One region of the Enterococcus sp. 2201sp1_2201st1_C11_2201SCRN_220225 genome, then DNA from elsewhere that is predicted to be linked to it. Evidence: predicted binding sites of a transcription regulator. Region 1 holds the regulator's gene; each other region holds the start of a gene.
What was found. Region 1 encodes NrdR, which represses ribonucleotide reductase genes. Its sites were predicted from a motif close to ACACNATATATNGTGT; they were not measured.
Positions count from the first base shown of each region.

Region 2: a site for NrdR is predicted at 3,339-3,354, ahead of nrdD (anaerobic ribonucleoside-triphosphate reductase). Genes of this name have one in related genera too.
Region 3: a site for NrdR is predicted at 1,871-1,886, ahead of nrdH (glutaredoxin-like protein NrdH). Genes of this name have one in related genera too.

Region 1 covers NZ_JBCOJC010000001.1:95,470-100,739, reverse strand. The annotation lists gene dnaI (primosomal protein DnaI) at 1-588, opposite strand, end outside; gene AB5754_RS00470 (DnaD domain protein) at 572-1,954, opposite strand; gene nrdR (transcriptional regulator NrdR) at 1,971-2,450, opposite strand; gene coaE (dephospho-CoA kinase) at 2,604-3,221, opposite strand; gene mutM (DNA-formamidopyrimidine glycosylase) at 3,221-4,171, opposite strand; gene polA (DNA polymerase I) at 4,219-5,270, opposite strand, start outside.
Region 2 covers NZ_JBCOJC010000027.1:17,610-22,879, reverse strand. The annotation lists gene dinB (DNA polymerase IV) at 1-290, shown strand, start outside; gene nrdG (anaerobic ribonucleoside-triphosphate reductase activating protein) at 325-927, opposite strand; gene nrdD (anaerobic ribonucleoside-triphosphate reductase) at 999-3,197, opposite strand; gene AB5754_RS08475 (M42 family metallopeptidase) at 3,592-4,677, shown strand; gene AB5754_RS08470 (DUF389 domain-containing protein) at 4,863-5,270, shown strand, end outside.
Region 3 covers NZ_JBCOJC010000051.1:1,448-6,717, forward strand. The annotation lists gene feoB (ferrous iron transport protein B) at 1-1,062, opposite strand, end outside; gene AB5754_RS11355 (ferrous iron transport protein A) at 1,059-1,529, opposite strand; gene nrdH (glutaredoxin-like protein NrdH) at 1,989-2,213, shown strand; gene nrdE (class 1b ribonucleoside-diphosphate reductase subunit alpha) at 2,323-4,485, shown strand; gene nrdF (class 1b ribonucleoside-diphosphate reductase subunit beta) at 4,525-5,270, shown strand, end outside.

The DNA of each region.
Region 1 (5,270 bases):
AGTTGGATAGTGGACTAACATGGTTTGAAACCCACGTTGGGCCAGTTCATTGGCCATAGCTCCTAATAAGTAAGTCTTGCCACGGCCCACATCACCGGCTAAATACAAACCTTTATGAAAGTTTTGAGGATCTGCAGCATAGTCTTTAACAAACTGCAAAATTTGCAAAATAATTTGGGTTCGCTCCGGAGTACGGTGCACCGTTTTCATCATGGCATTTCGCACATCTTTGGGGATATCGTAAGTCTGAATCCGTTGACGAATTTCTTCTTGTTCTCGTTTTTTCAACAGTTCATCCGTGGGTACATAGGCTACGTCTACATAATGATAATTCAAAGTCAACTGAGGTTCGTAGCCTGGAGCCAGCATGGTGGCGTCTTGTACTTGGAATTTGCGTTTTTCTTTAACAAATTCATAGAGCTTAGAATAACTGCGCACAATGTCTTCATCAGTCAAGCGATCCGCATTCTTTTCCAGAAAAGCTTGCACGTCGGAATCCGCTAAGACTGCTGCCATCATCTCTTCATAACGCTCTTGATAGTTACCGTGGTTCATAATCTTTTGCAAGTTTTTACCCACGTCTTCCATTTTCTTCACCTTCTTCCTGATAGAATTCTTTCAATTGGCGATCCAATTCTGCTTCTAGGGCTGGATCTGCCGGAGTCACATCGTATTTCGTCCAATCTTCCAAGGTTTCTTTTTTCTGAGGACGATTGTTGTAGCGAGTATTTTGTTTACTTTGTTTTTGCTCTTTTTGTTCCTTTTGCTCTTGTTTACGCTGGCGCACATAAGCTATGGCGTCAATAGCCGTGACAATTTGTTTTTCCGACCAGTCGGTTGCAATGGTATTGACAAAGCGCGCATTTAAATCACTTTTGTTTTGATCTACTAAAACATAGTTTAACAATTGATTGATCACTGGATTTGGCAGTGGAGATTTTTCCACCAAGTCTTTTAAGAGCCACTCTTCGTTTTTAGTTACAAAACTGCGCTTGGCTTTTTTTAACTCTTGCAGGTATTTTAAGGGTGGATAGGCTTCGGCCACTTGCACGGCTTCCCAATCCGCTTCGGAATAGCCTTGAGCTAAAAAGATATTTTTTCGACGTAAGATTTGGTCCGGCTCATCTATTGCCTCTTCCGTGTTTTTTATCGGCAGGACTTGGCTTTTTTCTTGCGCCAGTTTTTCCAGCTCTTTGAAAGACAGTTCCCCTGTTTCTAAAGAGATTGCCTCGGCCACTAAGTCGACCAAATCCATTTCTCTATAGCCATAAAACTCGTGATAAAAAGTCAACTTTTCTCGTAAGTCCGGTGTGTATAACGCAGGGTCGATGTATTTTTTCTCTCCAAAATCTTTGATGAACTGCCAATCTAAAGCGGATAAGTCCACCTTTAATTGAGCGCTATCACGTTGGTCTTGATAACCGGTAGTAAATTGCGCTACGTCTTCTCGGGCACTCTTTTGATCAAATTGACCAAAAATCTGGCTAAAACGCAGTGTGATTTCTCGGTAACCGGTTTTGGAAAAAGTTTTTGGCTCAAAGCGTTTCGCGAGTTGTTGAAATTTAAATTGTGAGACTTTGTTTAACAACAACACCGCCAAGGCTTCCTCTTGAAAAAATGCGGTAGGAGCTAAAGGTTCCAGTAACTCATAGGCATAAACTTGACCCAGTTCTTCCTCTTCTTTGACATAGACTTTTATTAATCCAATGGCCTCAAGACGCTGACGGGCGCTTAAAAAGCGGGGCAATCCCATGTCTAAGGCATTTAAGGCATCCATATGCAAAAAATCTTCTTGGCTATCTTCTGCATCCCCTAGTAACGTAAAATACAAACTAATCGCATCAGAGCCTGTAATTGGCTGATATAAATAATACAATGCCTGTTCCCCTTGACTCGTTAAAGGACGAGCCTTAAAGGGATGATAAATATCTTTAGGTTTTAATTCATTGTTCACTTCCAAGCCTGTTTCCTCAACTTCCTGATTCTTCTGGATCCTTGGCTTTCTCCACGATTTCTTGAAGCTCTTTTAGAAAGACTGACATATCTTTAAACTGACGATATACACTGGCAAAACGAATATAAGAAATTTCGTCCACGTCTTTTAAATCTTCCATCACATATTCTCCAATTAATGTGGTGGAGACTTCATTTTCGCCTAAAGAACGCACCCGGGCTTCTACATGGTCCACGATTTGTTCCATCTGTTCCATGGCTACCGGCCGTTTTTCTGCAGAACGAATCAACCCTCGAAGAATTTTTTCTCGGTTAAATTCTTCTCGCTTCCCATCTTTTTTAATCACCAGTAAGGGCGTTTCTTCCAAACGTTCAAAAGTAGTAAAGCGGAAGCCACAATTTTCACATTCTCGACGACGACGAATGGTGCGACCATCATCAGTTTGACGACTATCAATGACTCGGCTTGAATTGTGGTGACATTTCGGACAACGCATAGTTCTAGCCTCTTTTCTTTAAAGGGATCTCCTTGAATTTACAATTTATTTTCGGTAACACAACCTAGCATAATTATAACAGAAACGTTATCAAAAGTGTGCAGTGGCGCATGAAAAACCGGGACCACTCAACTTAGAAAGTCCCGGTTTACGTTATCCATTTATTTTTTCGTGATTTTTTGTGAATCCTTGTTGATCAAGCCAGGATTGTACTTGCTCTTTTGTTTTATCAATGGTGCCTTGATTGTCAAAAAGAATATCGGCTCTTTGCCGTTTTTCTTCGATGGATAGCTGACTGTCCATGCGTTTTTTTGCTTCTGCTGGAGTCAAATGATCCCGCTCCATTAAGCGCTTTTGTTGCAATTCTTCTGGAATGTACACCACTGCCACTTGATCCATATATTGGCCGTAATCCGCTTCATAAAGTAAAGGAATATCCGCAATGACCAGTGGCGCAGTCTTACTAGCTTCCTTGATTTGATCCGTAATCTCCTTGCGCAAATAACCATCTAAAATTTGATCCATTTGCTGACGTTTTTTTGCATCGCCAAAAACAATCTCGCCTAATTTCTTGCGGTCTAACTGTCCTTCTTTACGAATCTCCAAACCAAACGCCTTAGTTAAATCCGTTAAAGCAGGCATTTTCGGTTCCACAATCGCTCTGGCAATTTGATCACCGTCCACTACTGGAAAACCTTGTGCTTTAAAAAAATTGACCACCGTGCTTTTTCCGGTGGCAATTCCCCCAGTAACGCCTAAAACAAAAGCCATTATCGCGCCCCCTTTTTAACCAGTCGCCCATTTCCTTGGTGTAGTTTTTGACAAGTAGGACAAAAATGAGTGCCTCGTTGTGCCACTTTAATTTTTTCAATTGGTGTGCCACATCTTGGACAAGGTTTCCCCGTCTGACTGTATACATTCAATGAAAGCTGAAATTTCCCGGCTTCTCCTAAAGCATTTAGATACGTACGAATCGTAGTACCCCCAGCTGCCACCGCTCTCTTTAAAACATCAATGATTGCCAGACGTAATCTGCTAATTTCTTGATCCGTTAACGTGTTAGCCAGTTGTTCTGGATGAATTTTCGCCTGCCACAACGCCTCATCCACATAAATATTCCCCAAACCAGTCACCAAGTGCTGATCCAGTAATAAAGGCTTAATTGCTTTGTGAGATTTTAATAGGCCTACTTTAAATTCCTTCAAAGTAAAGGCTTCTAGCGTAGGCTCTGGACCTAAACGGGCGATTCCTTTGTAATCACCTGCCGTCCCTTTTGGTAATAAAGCCATTCGCCCAAACTTGCGCACATCGTGATACTGCAATTGACTGCCATCGGTAAAGAAAAACAGCACGTGAGTATGTTTCGTCACAGGATATCCTCCGAGTTCATCTTTAGTAAAGGCATCTTGTAGCTCTTGTACTGTCAATTGACCGGTAATCTCTTCTGCCACCAGCTCAGAAGAAGGCTCGGAGAAAAATTCATACTTGCCTTCCATCCGTAAATGACTGACTAAATCATAATCCGTCAAATGAAAAACCAAATACTTTCCTCGACGGCTAATTTCGTTGATTTTTTGTCCCACTAAGTTGTGGCTAAACGCACTAACTTCTGGGCTTTCAATAATTTTAGGCCATAAGACCAACACTTTGGCAATCGTCTTCCCAACTACCAACTGAGTTAATCCCTGACGTACCGTTTCCACTTCAGGTAATTCTGGCATCCTTTTGCCTCCTTAAAACAGGCTGGAGTACGCCCCCAGCCTAAAAACTATTTTGCTTCGTACCAAGTTGGTCCCCAAGAAGAATCGGTGATTAAGGGAACATGTAAAGCTACGGCGTTTTCCATAACGTCTTTCACCAGTTTATCTAAGGTTTCCAATTCTTTTTCTGGTACTTCAAAGACTAATTCATCATGAACTTGTAACAACATCACCGTTTCTAAATTGGCTTCTTTCATTCGCTTTGCTAAATCAATCATGGCGATTTTCAAAATATCCGCGGCACTTCCTTGAATTGGTGTATTAATGGCGGTCCGTTCCGCAAAACTGCGGAGGTTAAAGTTCCGGGAATTAATCTCTTGTAAATACCGGCGACGATGGTATAAGGTTTCTACAAAGCCTTGGTCTTTAGCATCCCGCACAATATCTTCCATATAGGTTTTTACCCCAGGATATTTTTCAAAATACGTATCAATGTATTGTTGTGCGGCTTTTCTGGTAATGCCTAGATTTTGAGACAGGCCATAATCAGATATCCCATAGACGATTCCAAAATTGACCGCTTTGGCTTGGCGGCGCATATTTGGCGTCACATCTTCGGCTTTTTCAATACCAAAGACGCGCATAGCGGTAGAAGCATGGATATCTTGTCCTTCAATAAAGGCGGCTTTTAAGTGTTCATCGTTGGAAATATGAGCTAAGACCCGCAATTCAATTTGGGAATAGTCGGAAGAATAAATTAGCCAGTCCTTATGACGAGGAACAAAGGCTTCTCTAATTTTACGGCCTTCTTCCAGACGAATTGGAATATTTTGCAAGTTAGGGTCTACTGAGCTTAGCCGTCCAGTTTGGGTCAATGTTTGCACGTAACGAGTGTGGACTTTGCCATCTCCTGCAATTACTCGCAACAAGCCTTCCACGTAAGTTGACTGGATTTTGGCAATTTGACGATAGTTTAAAATATCATCCACAATTGGTGCTTGTTCCCGTAGTTGTTCCAAAACGTCCACCGCAGTGGAATAGCCGGTTTTCGTCTTTTTAATCACCGGTAATCCCATCTTTTCAAAGAGAATCACCCCAAGTTGTTTAGGAGAATTAATAT
Region 2 (5,270 bases), on a different contig from region 1:
AGTTGCGACGCCTCGCGGAAGAAGTCGCAAAAAGTTTGAATAATGCGGGAAAACACGGTCAGACCATCGTTTTAAAAGTTCGTTACGCAGATTACACCACCATTACCCGGCGCAAGACGTTAAATCAATACATTAGAGACAAAGATGTGATTTTTTCACAAGCTAGTCTGATCTGGGAAGAGGTTTTAGGATTGGAGAAGGGCATTCGCCTGTTAGGGATCACCGTCACCAATTTGGATCCGGTGAGCTATGAAGCAATTACATTGCCTTTATGGGAAAAAAATGACTGAGCTACCCAATTCAAGTAGGCGACTCAGTCATTTTTTAAATCATTTTTTGTTTGTCTAACTGTTCAAAGGATCTTTCACCGTCGACACATTTATCCCAGAGCACAGCTTTTTGCTGAGCAAGGGATTTTTTTACGTCTAAAATTCGTTGGTTGCTACTGCCACGAAATTGTAAGTTCAAATTGCGCTTGGCTAATTCAAAACGACCGTCCACCAATACATCTACTTGAGATAGCAATTCAAGTTTATCTGGCGTTTCCAATAAAAGTTCTTCAAAGGTAAAACCTGTCCAGCTCCAAATGTCTTTTGTCGCGCCAAAGCGTTTGCGCACATGAGAAACGACTTCCAAACAAACGTCGGTATTTAAAAAAGGCTCTCCTCCTAATAAAGTCAGGCCTTGGACATAGTCATGATCCAAATCCGTTAAAATTAGTTCCATTAATTCTGGTGTGAAATCAGTGCCGTAGTTGAAATTTTGCACGGCTTTGTTAAAGCAACCTTCACAGGCAAAAAGACAACCAGAGACATAAAGGCTGCAACGGACTCCTTCACCGTCTACAAAGTTAAAAGCTTTGTAATCAGCAATTTTGTGTTTGCTTAGTTTTTCGGATTGCCATTCTTGAGGTTTTGGATTTCGCATGAGGTCACATTCTTTCTTTCAATCTACAAAAAAGGTCGAGGCGCGGTGCCCCGACCTTAGTTCAATTTCGTTTATTTCATGTGTTTTACGCGGCTAGAGATTTCTTTGTGACGGCCGTGAACCATTGGCCGGGCTTGAGGGTTGCCTAAGTAACCACATGTCCGTTTTACCACGTCACAAGTTTTCGGGTCGTGGTTGCCACATTGAGGACATTCAAAGCCCCGTTCGGTAGGGGTGAAGTCTCCTTCATAGCCACATTCATAACAGTGGTCAATAGGAGTGTTGGTTCCGAGATAACCGATTTTATCGTAGGAATAATCCCAAACAGCTTCCAATGCTTTCGGATTTTGTTGCAAGACAGGGTATTCACAGTAATGAATGAACCCACCGGAACAATATTTTGGATAATCTTTTTCAAAGTCCAATTTTTCAAATGGTGTCGGATTTTTCCGCACGTCATAGTGGAAGCTATTGGTGTAGTATTCTTTATCAGTAATGTCTTTGACTACACCAAATTTTTCCGTATCCAAGCGACAGAAACGATCCGTCAAGCTTTCAGATGGAGTAGAGTAGACGCTAAAGTGGTAGCCATATTCATCCCCCCAAAGATCCGTGTGAGCTTTTAGTTCTTTGACGATGGACAATGTGAATTCCTTAGCTTCAGGATTGTTTTCCCATTCACCACCGTAAAAGGCAGAGGCTACTTCGTAAAGGCCGATATAGCCAAGGGAAACTGTAGCTCGTTTGTTTTTAAAGAGTTCGTTGACTGCATCTGCTCGGTTCAGGCGTTTGCCAAAAGCACCATACATATACAAAATTGGCGCATTGGCAGGAATTGCTTCTTTACAACGTTCCACGCGATAAACTAGGGCATCTTTAGCGATGGCGAGGCGTTCTTCCAAAAGACTCCAGAATTTGTCCAAATCTCCGCCAGCTTCTAGGGCAATCCGTGGCAAGTTCATGGTAACCACACCAAGGTTCATCCGGCCCACATTAACTTCTTCGCCGTTCTCATCTTTCCAACCTTGTAAGAAGGAGCGACAGCCCATTGGCACTTTGAAGCTCCCGGTAAGTTCCACGATTTTGTCGTAGTTTAAAATATCAGGATACATGCGTTTTGTGGCACATTCTAAGGCCAATTGTTTAATGTCATAGTTTGGGTCAGTGGCATTGGAGTTGACGCCTTTTTTAATACTGAAAATTAATTTAGGGAAGATGGCTGTGCGTTTTTCGCTGCCGAGACCGTTGATGCGGATTTGCAAAATCGCCCGTTGTATTTCCCGTTCAAACCAGCTTGTTCCTAGACCGAAACCAAGAGATGTGAAAGGTGTTTGGCCATTGGAAGTAAACAAGGTATTGATTTCATATTCCAAACTTTGCATGGCATCGTAAATGTCTTTGCGGGTTTTTTCTTTGGCAAAGGCTTCTTGTTTTTCTTTCGTGTCGATCCAGCGTTTGGCATCATTCATGTGTTTTTCGTAGTTCAATTCCGCAAAAGGTGCCAAAAGTTCGTCGGTACGGTCAGCAGAACAGCCGCCGTATTGGCTGGAAGCTACATTGGCTATGATTTGAGAAATTTGGGCTGTGGCAGTTTGGATAGATTTTGGTGATTCCACGTCCGCATTGCCGATTTTAAAGCCGTTGTTTAACATGCCTTTAAAGTCGATTAAACAGCAGTTGGTCATTGGGGTGTAGGGATGGTAATCCAAGTCATGGTAGTGAATGTCCCCTTTTTGATGGGCGTTGGCCACATGGGGCGGCAACATTTTCAGACCAATGGACTTGCCCACGATACCGGCAGTTAAATCCCGTTGCGTATTAAAAACATCGCTGTCTTTATTAGCATTTTCATTGACCACAGTGCGGTCTTTGTTGATGAGTTTACCAATAGTGAAATTAATATCTGTGGCCCGGCTGCGAGCAAAATCCCGTTGTGTCCGGTAACTAATATAAGCTTCTGCCAGTTCGTATTCGTTCTTTTCCAAGAGAATGTGTTCCACAATGTTTTGGATTTCATAAATCTTGACATTTTCCGTGAAGCGTTCAGCAATTTCAGCATCCACTCGTTCTACAATGTCTAAAATCCGTTCGTGATCTAAAGGAGATAAGGGTTGATTGTTTACCGATTCTTTTTTGGCTTTCACCAAAGCATCGTAAATTTTTTGATCGTCAAAAGCCATGGTGCGGCCGTCTCGTTTGATGATTTTCATTTGGCTCAGGCGGGGCAAAACCGTCTTGGTTGCGCTGGTCTCATTTTGGATTTCCATCATAAGTCATCTCTCCTTATTTGTGGTACAAAAAAACTTGATAATGTTTCGTTAGACGAAACAATCTTCATGTATTATCATAGCGGAAAATAAAAGAAGTGGCAACCTATATGTAGTGCCATTTTTAATTAAATTTATGACGTAACACAATATGTTGGGGGTTTATCAAACATAAAAAACCTGAGAGCAGGAGCTGCCATCAGGTTTCATCACGTGTTCTATCATCTCAAATAACAGACAAAAAAGCAAAGGAAAAATTGTAAAAATTGCTAGGCACTTTGAAGAAAATTTTCGGTGAAAGTTTCCCTAGTTTTTGGTAAAAGTTTCCTGTCGAATTGTGGCGCAAAACAAGGGAAGTGGTATAATGGCACATGACCAAATACAAAGGAGAAAGTCCATGCTTGATAAAAAAGATGAACAACTATTGATTGACTTAACCACTGCCCGGGGCGTTCCTGGTAATGAAGAAGAGGTTCGAGAAATCTTTAAAGAATATGCGAAACCCTTTGCGGAAGATATTTTCTTTGATGGTTTAGGTAGCGTAATTGCCAAACATGTAGGAGCTGGTGGTGGACCAAAAATTTTCATTTCCGGCCATATGGATGAAGTGGGCTTTATGGTAACCCGCATTACCGAAAAAGGTTTTATTGAATTCCAAACTTTAGGTGGCTGGTGGGGCCAAGTGATGCTAGCTCAAGAAGTGGAAATCAAAACCCAAGAAGGCAAATTAATTCATGGGGTAACCGGTTCGAAACCACCTCATGTCTTAAGTCCAGAAGCTCGGAACAAACCTTACGATATGAAAGATATGTTTATTGATATCGGTGCTACAAGTGCCGACGAAGTCAAAAGCTGGGGCGTGCGCCCGGGGGACATGATTACTCCTTATATCCAATACAAACGTCTAAACGACAGCAAGTACTTGCTAGCAAAAGCCTGGGATAACCGTGTGGGAACGGCGGTATCCTTGCGAGTGTTGGAAAACCTTGCCAAAGAAGGTCATCCAAACTGTCTTTTTGCGGGCAGTGATGTGATGGAAGAAGTAGGCCTTAGAGGAGCGCGGACTAGCACTCATTTGGTCAATCCAGATATCGCCTTTGCTTTGGATACAGGCACGGCTGGAGATACTCCGGGGATGACCACAAAAGAAGCGGATTCCGTTTTAGGAGAAGGCCCACAAATCTTGATTTTCGATGCTTCTATGGTTCCCCATAAAAAATTGTTGAACTTTGTGATCAATGTGGCAGAAGAAATGGAAATTCCATTCCAATATACAGTGATTTCCGGTGGTGGTACTGACGCCGGACAAATGCATCTGACTCGTGACGGGGTGCCATCTATTGCCATTACCGTGCCCGTTCGATACCTTCATTCTCATACTTCGGTGATCCATGAAGATGATTATTTGAACACGGTGAAATTAGTGACAGAAGTAGTCAAACGCCTAGACGACGAAACAGTGGCCAACTTACGCAGCTATTAAAATGACCAACGCCCTTCCACTTGTGGGAGGGCGTTTTTATCTTTTGAAAACTAGGATATGCCTAGATATAGAGTATATCAGGTGTCTTTCTCAGAGCTACAGGGTAGAATGAATGTATCAGATAAGTAGGAGGGAGTAAGGTGGAAAACGTAGAATATAGTGTGACAGAGTTTCGTGAGAAGTTGATGTCAGATATTGAGATTAAAGCCAGTGATTCGGTTATTTTAATGTGTGCAATTTTAATCGCTTCCATTGGCTTAAACATGAATTCAATTCCAGTTATCATTGGTGCGATGCTAATTTCTCCCCTAATGTCGCCTTTATTATGTATTGGTTATGGACTTTCTGTGCTCGATTTTGCTATGGTAAAAAAGGCGGTAAAATTACTTTTAGTAGAAGTGGGAGTTAGTTTGACAGTGGCGATGATCTATTTCTTGCTATCGCCGATTACTTATGCAAGTAATGAAATCATCGCCCGCACCGCACCCACAATTTGGGATGTCATCATTGCCTTTTCTGGTGGGCTAGCTGGAATCATCGGGGCCAGAAAAAAAGGCAGTAACAATATTGTCCCCGGCGTTGCGATTGCCACC
Region 3 (5,270 bases), on a different contig from region 1:
GCCGATTACCGCTCCGACACCTGCGACAATACCATTTAAGATCAAGTCTTGCATCCAAGGTGCCACATTTCCTGCCGCTAGCCAATTGCTAAGGTGATTAGGTACCACTTCGCCAAAGAGCACATCATTCACCCAGTCGGTCCCCATAACCCCAATGGTTTGAATGGACAAATAGTAGACTGCCCACATGACCAAAGCAAAAATCGGCAATGCCAAAATTCGATTGGTCACCACTTGGTCAATGCGATCAGAAACCGATAAGCGCAATTCGCCTTCTTCTGTTACACAGAGTTTCATTAAACGACTGATAAATTCATAGCGCTCATTCACTAAGATGCTATCACTGGTATCATCAAAGAGTTTTTCGGTAATCCCAATGATTTCTTCGATTTCTTTTAGCTGTAAAGGACTAGGGGAAAGTGCTGCTTGAGTTAAAGAGTCTCTTTCAAAGAGTTTAATGGCAAAATAGCGTGCTTGTTTTGTCGGCATGGTGTTGCCCATAACATCAATAATCTCACTTAAAGCGGCTTCTAAGCGTTCATCATAAGTCGGAAATTGCGGGACTTTCGGTTGTTTGTGGCTGTTTAAGACTTTGTGAACCCCTTGATCCAAGCCTTGTTTTTTCAAAGCGCTCATCCCGACTACATCCACGCCTAATCCATAAGCCAACTTGTCTAAGTTCAACTTGCGCCCTGATTTTTTGACAATATCCATCATATTGACCCCTAAAACTAAAGGCAAGCCAATTTCAATTAATTGAGTCGTCAAATACAAATTCCGCTCAATATTAGAACCATCAATAATATTTAAAATCGCATCTGGCTGATCTTGTAAAAGATAATCTCTAGCTACTACTTCTTCTGGAGTGTAAGGAGACAAGGAATAAATTCCCGGTAAATCTTGAATTAAGACTCCTTTGTCTTTTTTCAGTCGCCCGGATTTTCGTTCCACGGTAACCCCAGCCCAGTTGCCCACATATTGAGCGGAGCCAGTCAACTGATTAAAAATACTGGTTTTCCCACAGTTAGGATTACCTGCTAAAGCAATTTGCAGTTCACTCATGAGGTAACCTCCTTTTCTACCAAGATGTACTCCGCCTCGCTTTTTCGTAATGATAAGGCATATCCTCGCAAACTCAACTCAATGGGATCTCCTAATGGCGCAAGTTTTTTTACTGTGACTTGAACATTTTTCGTCAACCCCATGTCCATTAAGTGTCGTCTTACGGCACCTTCCCCAAAGACAGAGATGACTTTTCCTTGTTCTCCCACAGCCAATTCTCCCAAAGACAAAACTTCTGTCTGAGTGGTGACTTCTTTCACCTTGATTGCTTGTAAAATACTTTGATCCAAAGCTAAACGGGTCTTATGTAATAAAACAATGCCATTTGCTCCTTGTGTCTTCAATAAAATGACTTGACTACCACAAATTAACCCCAAATCCTGTAAATGTTTTTTTACTTCTGTTTGTTCTGGTACAGCAGTGACTTGGTAGGTTTTATGTGGTGTTGCCTCGCTTAATCTCCCCAAACTCTTCCCCCACTTTCTAAACAGTACTCCCTTAAATCGGGAATGATAATTATTCTCAATTAAACTTCTGCTTTGAGAATAGCGACAAATCATTGTTCTGTCAATGAAATTTCTGAATTTGTAATAATTTTCACATGTCTTTTTTGATAAACTTAACCTTTAATAAACAATCAGCCTGAGCTAGTATCGGTAATTCATTTTTTAAAAAAGCGTTGCGATTCGTTAAACTGTATAATTAAAAATGACAGTGTATAAAATGATTTTCAAAAAAATCTTGCTCTCGTAAGGTTTCCTCTCTTCTTTTGGTTTCAAAAAGAGTATTGGTACATCATTTTTATACACCACAATGTATAGTGGTTGTTCTATCAACAAACCACAAGATGTAGTGCATATCCTTTGACTTGCGGAAAAGGAAGATTATACTAGAATGTACCAAGGATGAATTTGGAGGAGTTACTTATGGAGATTACCTTATACTCAAAAAATAACTGTATGCAGTGCAAATTAACAAAACGTTTTTTAGCGGAACATCAAGTTTCCTTTAACGAAATCAATATTGACGAGCAACCAGAAGCAGTGGAAAGCCTAAAAGCAGCTGGGTTTCGTTCCGTGCCAGTTTTAAAGACCACCGATGCGGCTATTGTTGGTTTTCGTCCGGAAGAATTACGCCAACTAGTTTCTTAATTTTTCAACCAGATAAGATTCCCACAGACAATTGTGACGGGCTGGGGCAAGTTGTCCTAGTCTTTTTTACTGGTTTCAACCGCATAGATAATCGAAATGAGGGAAAATAATGAGTCTTAAAGACCTAAAAGATGTGAGCTACTATAAATTAAACAACGAAATCAATCGTCCGGTAAACGGTCAAATTCCTTTAAATAAAGACCAAGAAGCACTGACAGCCTTCTTAGCCGAAAACGTGGGACCAAATACTAAAAAATTTAGTACTACCCAGGAAAAATTGGATTATTTAGTGGCGGAAGATTTTCTAGAACCAGAATTTTTAGCCCAATATACCCCTGCTTTTTTAGACAAGCTTTATGCTTTTTTATATGAGCAAAATTTTCAATTTAAATCCTTTATGGCGGCTTATAAGTTTTATTCTCAATATGCGCTAAAAACCAACGATGGGGCTTTTTATCTAGAAGGCTATGAAGATCGAGTGGCGATCAATGCTTTGTACTTTGCCAACGGAGATGAAGACTTAGCCATGGGCTTGGCAGATGAAATGATTCATCAGCGCTACCAGCCTGCGACCCCGTCATTCTTAAATGCCGGCAGAAAACGCCGAGGTGAATTGGTTTCTTGTTTTCTAATTCAGATTACCGATGATATGAACTCCATCGGACGCGGCATTAATTCTGCCTTGCAACTATCTCGTATTGGTGGCGGTGTGGGGATTACTTTATCCAATTTGCGAGAAGCCGGAGCGCCGATTAAAGGGTACGAAGGAGCAGCCAGCGGGGTGATGCCGGTAATGAAGCTCTTTGAAGATAGCTTTAGTTATTCCAATCAACTAGGCCAACGCCAAGGAGCCGGCGTAGTTTATCTTAACGTCTTTCATCCCGACATCATCAATTTCTTATCTGCAAAAAAAGAAAATGCCGATGAAAAAATCCGGGTAAAAACATTGTCACTAGGAGTTTTAGTTCCAGATAAATTTTACCAATTAACCGCTGAAAACAAGGAGATGTATCTCTTTAGTCCTTACAGTGTGGAATTAGAATACGGCGTGCCATTTTCCTATGTGGACATCACCAAAGAATACGACAATTTAGTAGCCAATCCAAAAATCCGCAAGACTAAGATTAAAGCACGGGATTTGGAAAATGAAATTTCTAAACTCCAACAAGAATCCGGCTACCCTTATATTGTCAATATCGACACGGCCAACAAGGCAAATCCTATTGATGGCAAGATTATTATGAGCAACCTCTGTTCAGAAATTTTACAAGTCCAACAGCCTTCTGTGATTAATGGTGCTCAAGAATACGAGGTTTTAGGCACAGATATCTCGTGTAATTTAGGTTCTACTAATATCGTCAATTTAATGAAAAGCCCCGATTTTGGTCAATCGGTTAAAAACATGACCCGAGCATTGACGTATGTCACCGACCACTCAGAAATTGATGTTGTCCCTTCCATTGTAAAAGGCAATCAAGAAGCTCATACCATCGGCTTAGGTGCCATGGGACTGCACACTTACTTTGCTAAAAATCATATAGAATACGGTTCTTTAGAGGCTATTGAATTTACCGATATTTACTTTATGTTGTTAAACTACTGGACACTAGTGGCATCTAATCAAATCGCCCAAGAACGTGGCCAAAGTTTTGTAGGCTTTGAAAAATCAAAATACGCCGACGGAACTTATTTTGATAAATATACCGCGGGACAGCACCTGCCAAAATCCGAAAAAGTCAAAGCACTCTTTGAAGGAATCTTTATCCCTGAGGCTAAGGATTGGCAAGACTTGCAAGCCAAAGTCCAAGCTACCGGCCTTTACCATCAAAATCGTCTAGCTGTAGCACCAAATGGTTCAATTTCGTATATTAATGACACCAGCGCTAGTCTTCATCCCATTACTCGCATGATTGAAGAACGGCAAGAAAAGAAAATCGGCAAAATTTATTATCCAGCAGCTTACTTGTCCAATGACACTATTCCTTATTACAAATCGGCCTATGACATGGATATGCGCAAAGTAATTGATGTCTATGCTGCAGCCCAAACCCACATCGACCAAGGGATGAGCTTGACCTTGTTTATGCGTTCCGAAATTCCCGCAGGTTTATATGAATGGAAAACGAAGACGACCAAACAAACTACCCGGGACTTGAATATTTTGCGTCACTACGCTTTTCATAAAGGAATCAAGTCGATTTACTACGTGCGGACTTTCACCGACGATCAAGAAGAAATCGGCGCCAACCAATGTGAAAGCTGCGTGATTTAATCCATTATTTTTACGAAGCCATCAAACAAGGAGGACAACATGAGTACGTATTACAAGGCGATTAACTGGAATGAAATAGAAGACATTATCGACAAATCCACCTGGGAAAAACTGACAGAGCAATTTTGGCTGGACACTCGAATTCCCTTATCCAATGATTTAGATGACTGGCGCAGTCTTAGTGCTGCAGAAAAAGATTTAGTGGGGAAAGTCTTTGGTGGGCTGACCTTACTGGATACCGTGCAGTCAGAAAGCGGGATGGATCAGTTGCGCAAAGATGTGCGCACGCCTCATGAAGAAGCAGTCTTAAACAATATTCAATTTATGGAATCTGTCCATGCGAAAAGTTATTCCTCGATTTTTTCCACATTAAATACCACTAAAGAAATCGCAGAAATTTTCGAATGGACCAATACCAATGTCTATTTGCAAAAAAAAGCCGAACGGATCAATGAAATTTACAAAAACGGCACACCTTTAGAAAAGAAAATTGCCAGCGTCTTTTTGGAAACTTTCCTTTTTTATTCTGGTTTTTATACCCCTTTATATTACTTGGGTAATAATAAACTGGCGAATGTGGCGGAAATTATTAAGTTAATTATCCGGGATGAAAGTGTTCACGGGACGTATATTGGGTATAAATTCCAACTAGGTTTTAACGAACTACCCCAAGCAGAGCAAGAACAGTTGAAAGACTGGTTGTATAATTTATTGTATGAGCTTTATGAAAATGAAGTTCACTACACCGAAGCGCTTTATGATGAGATTGGCTGGACCGAAGAAGT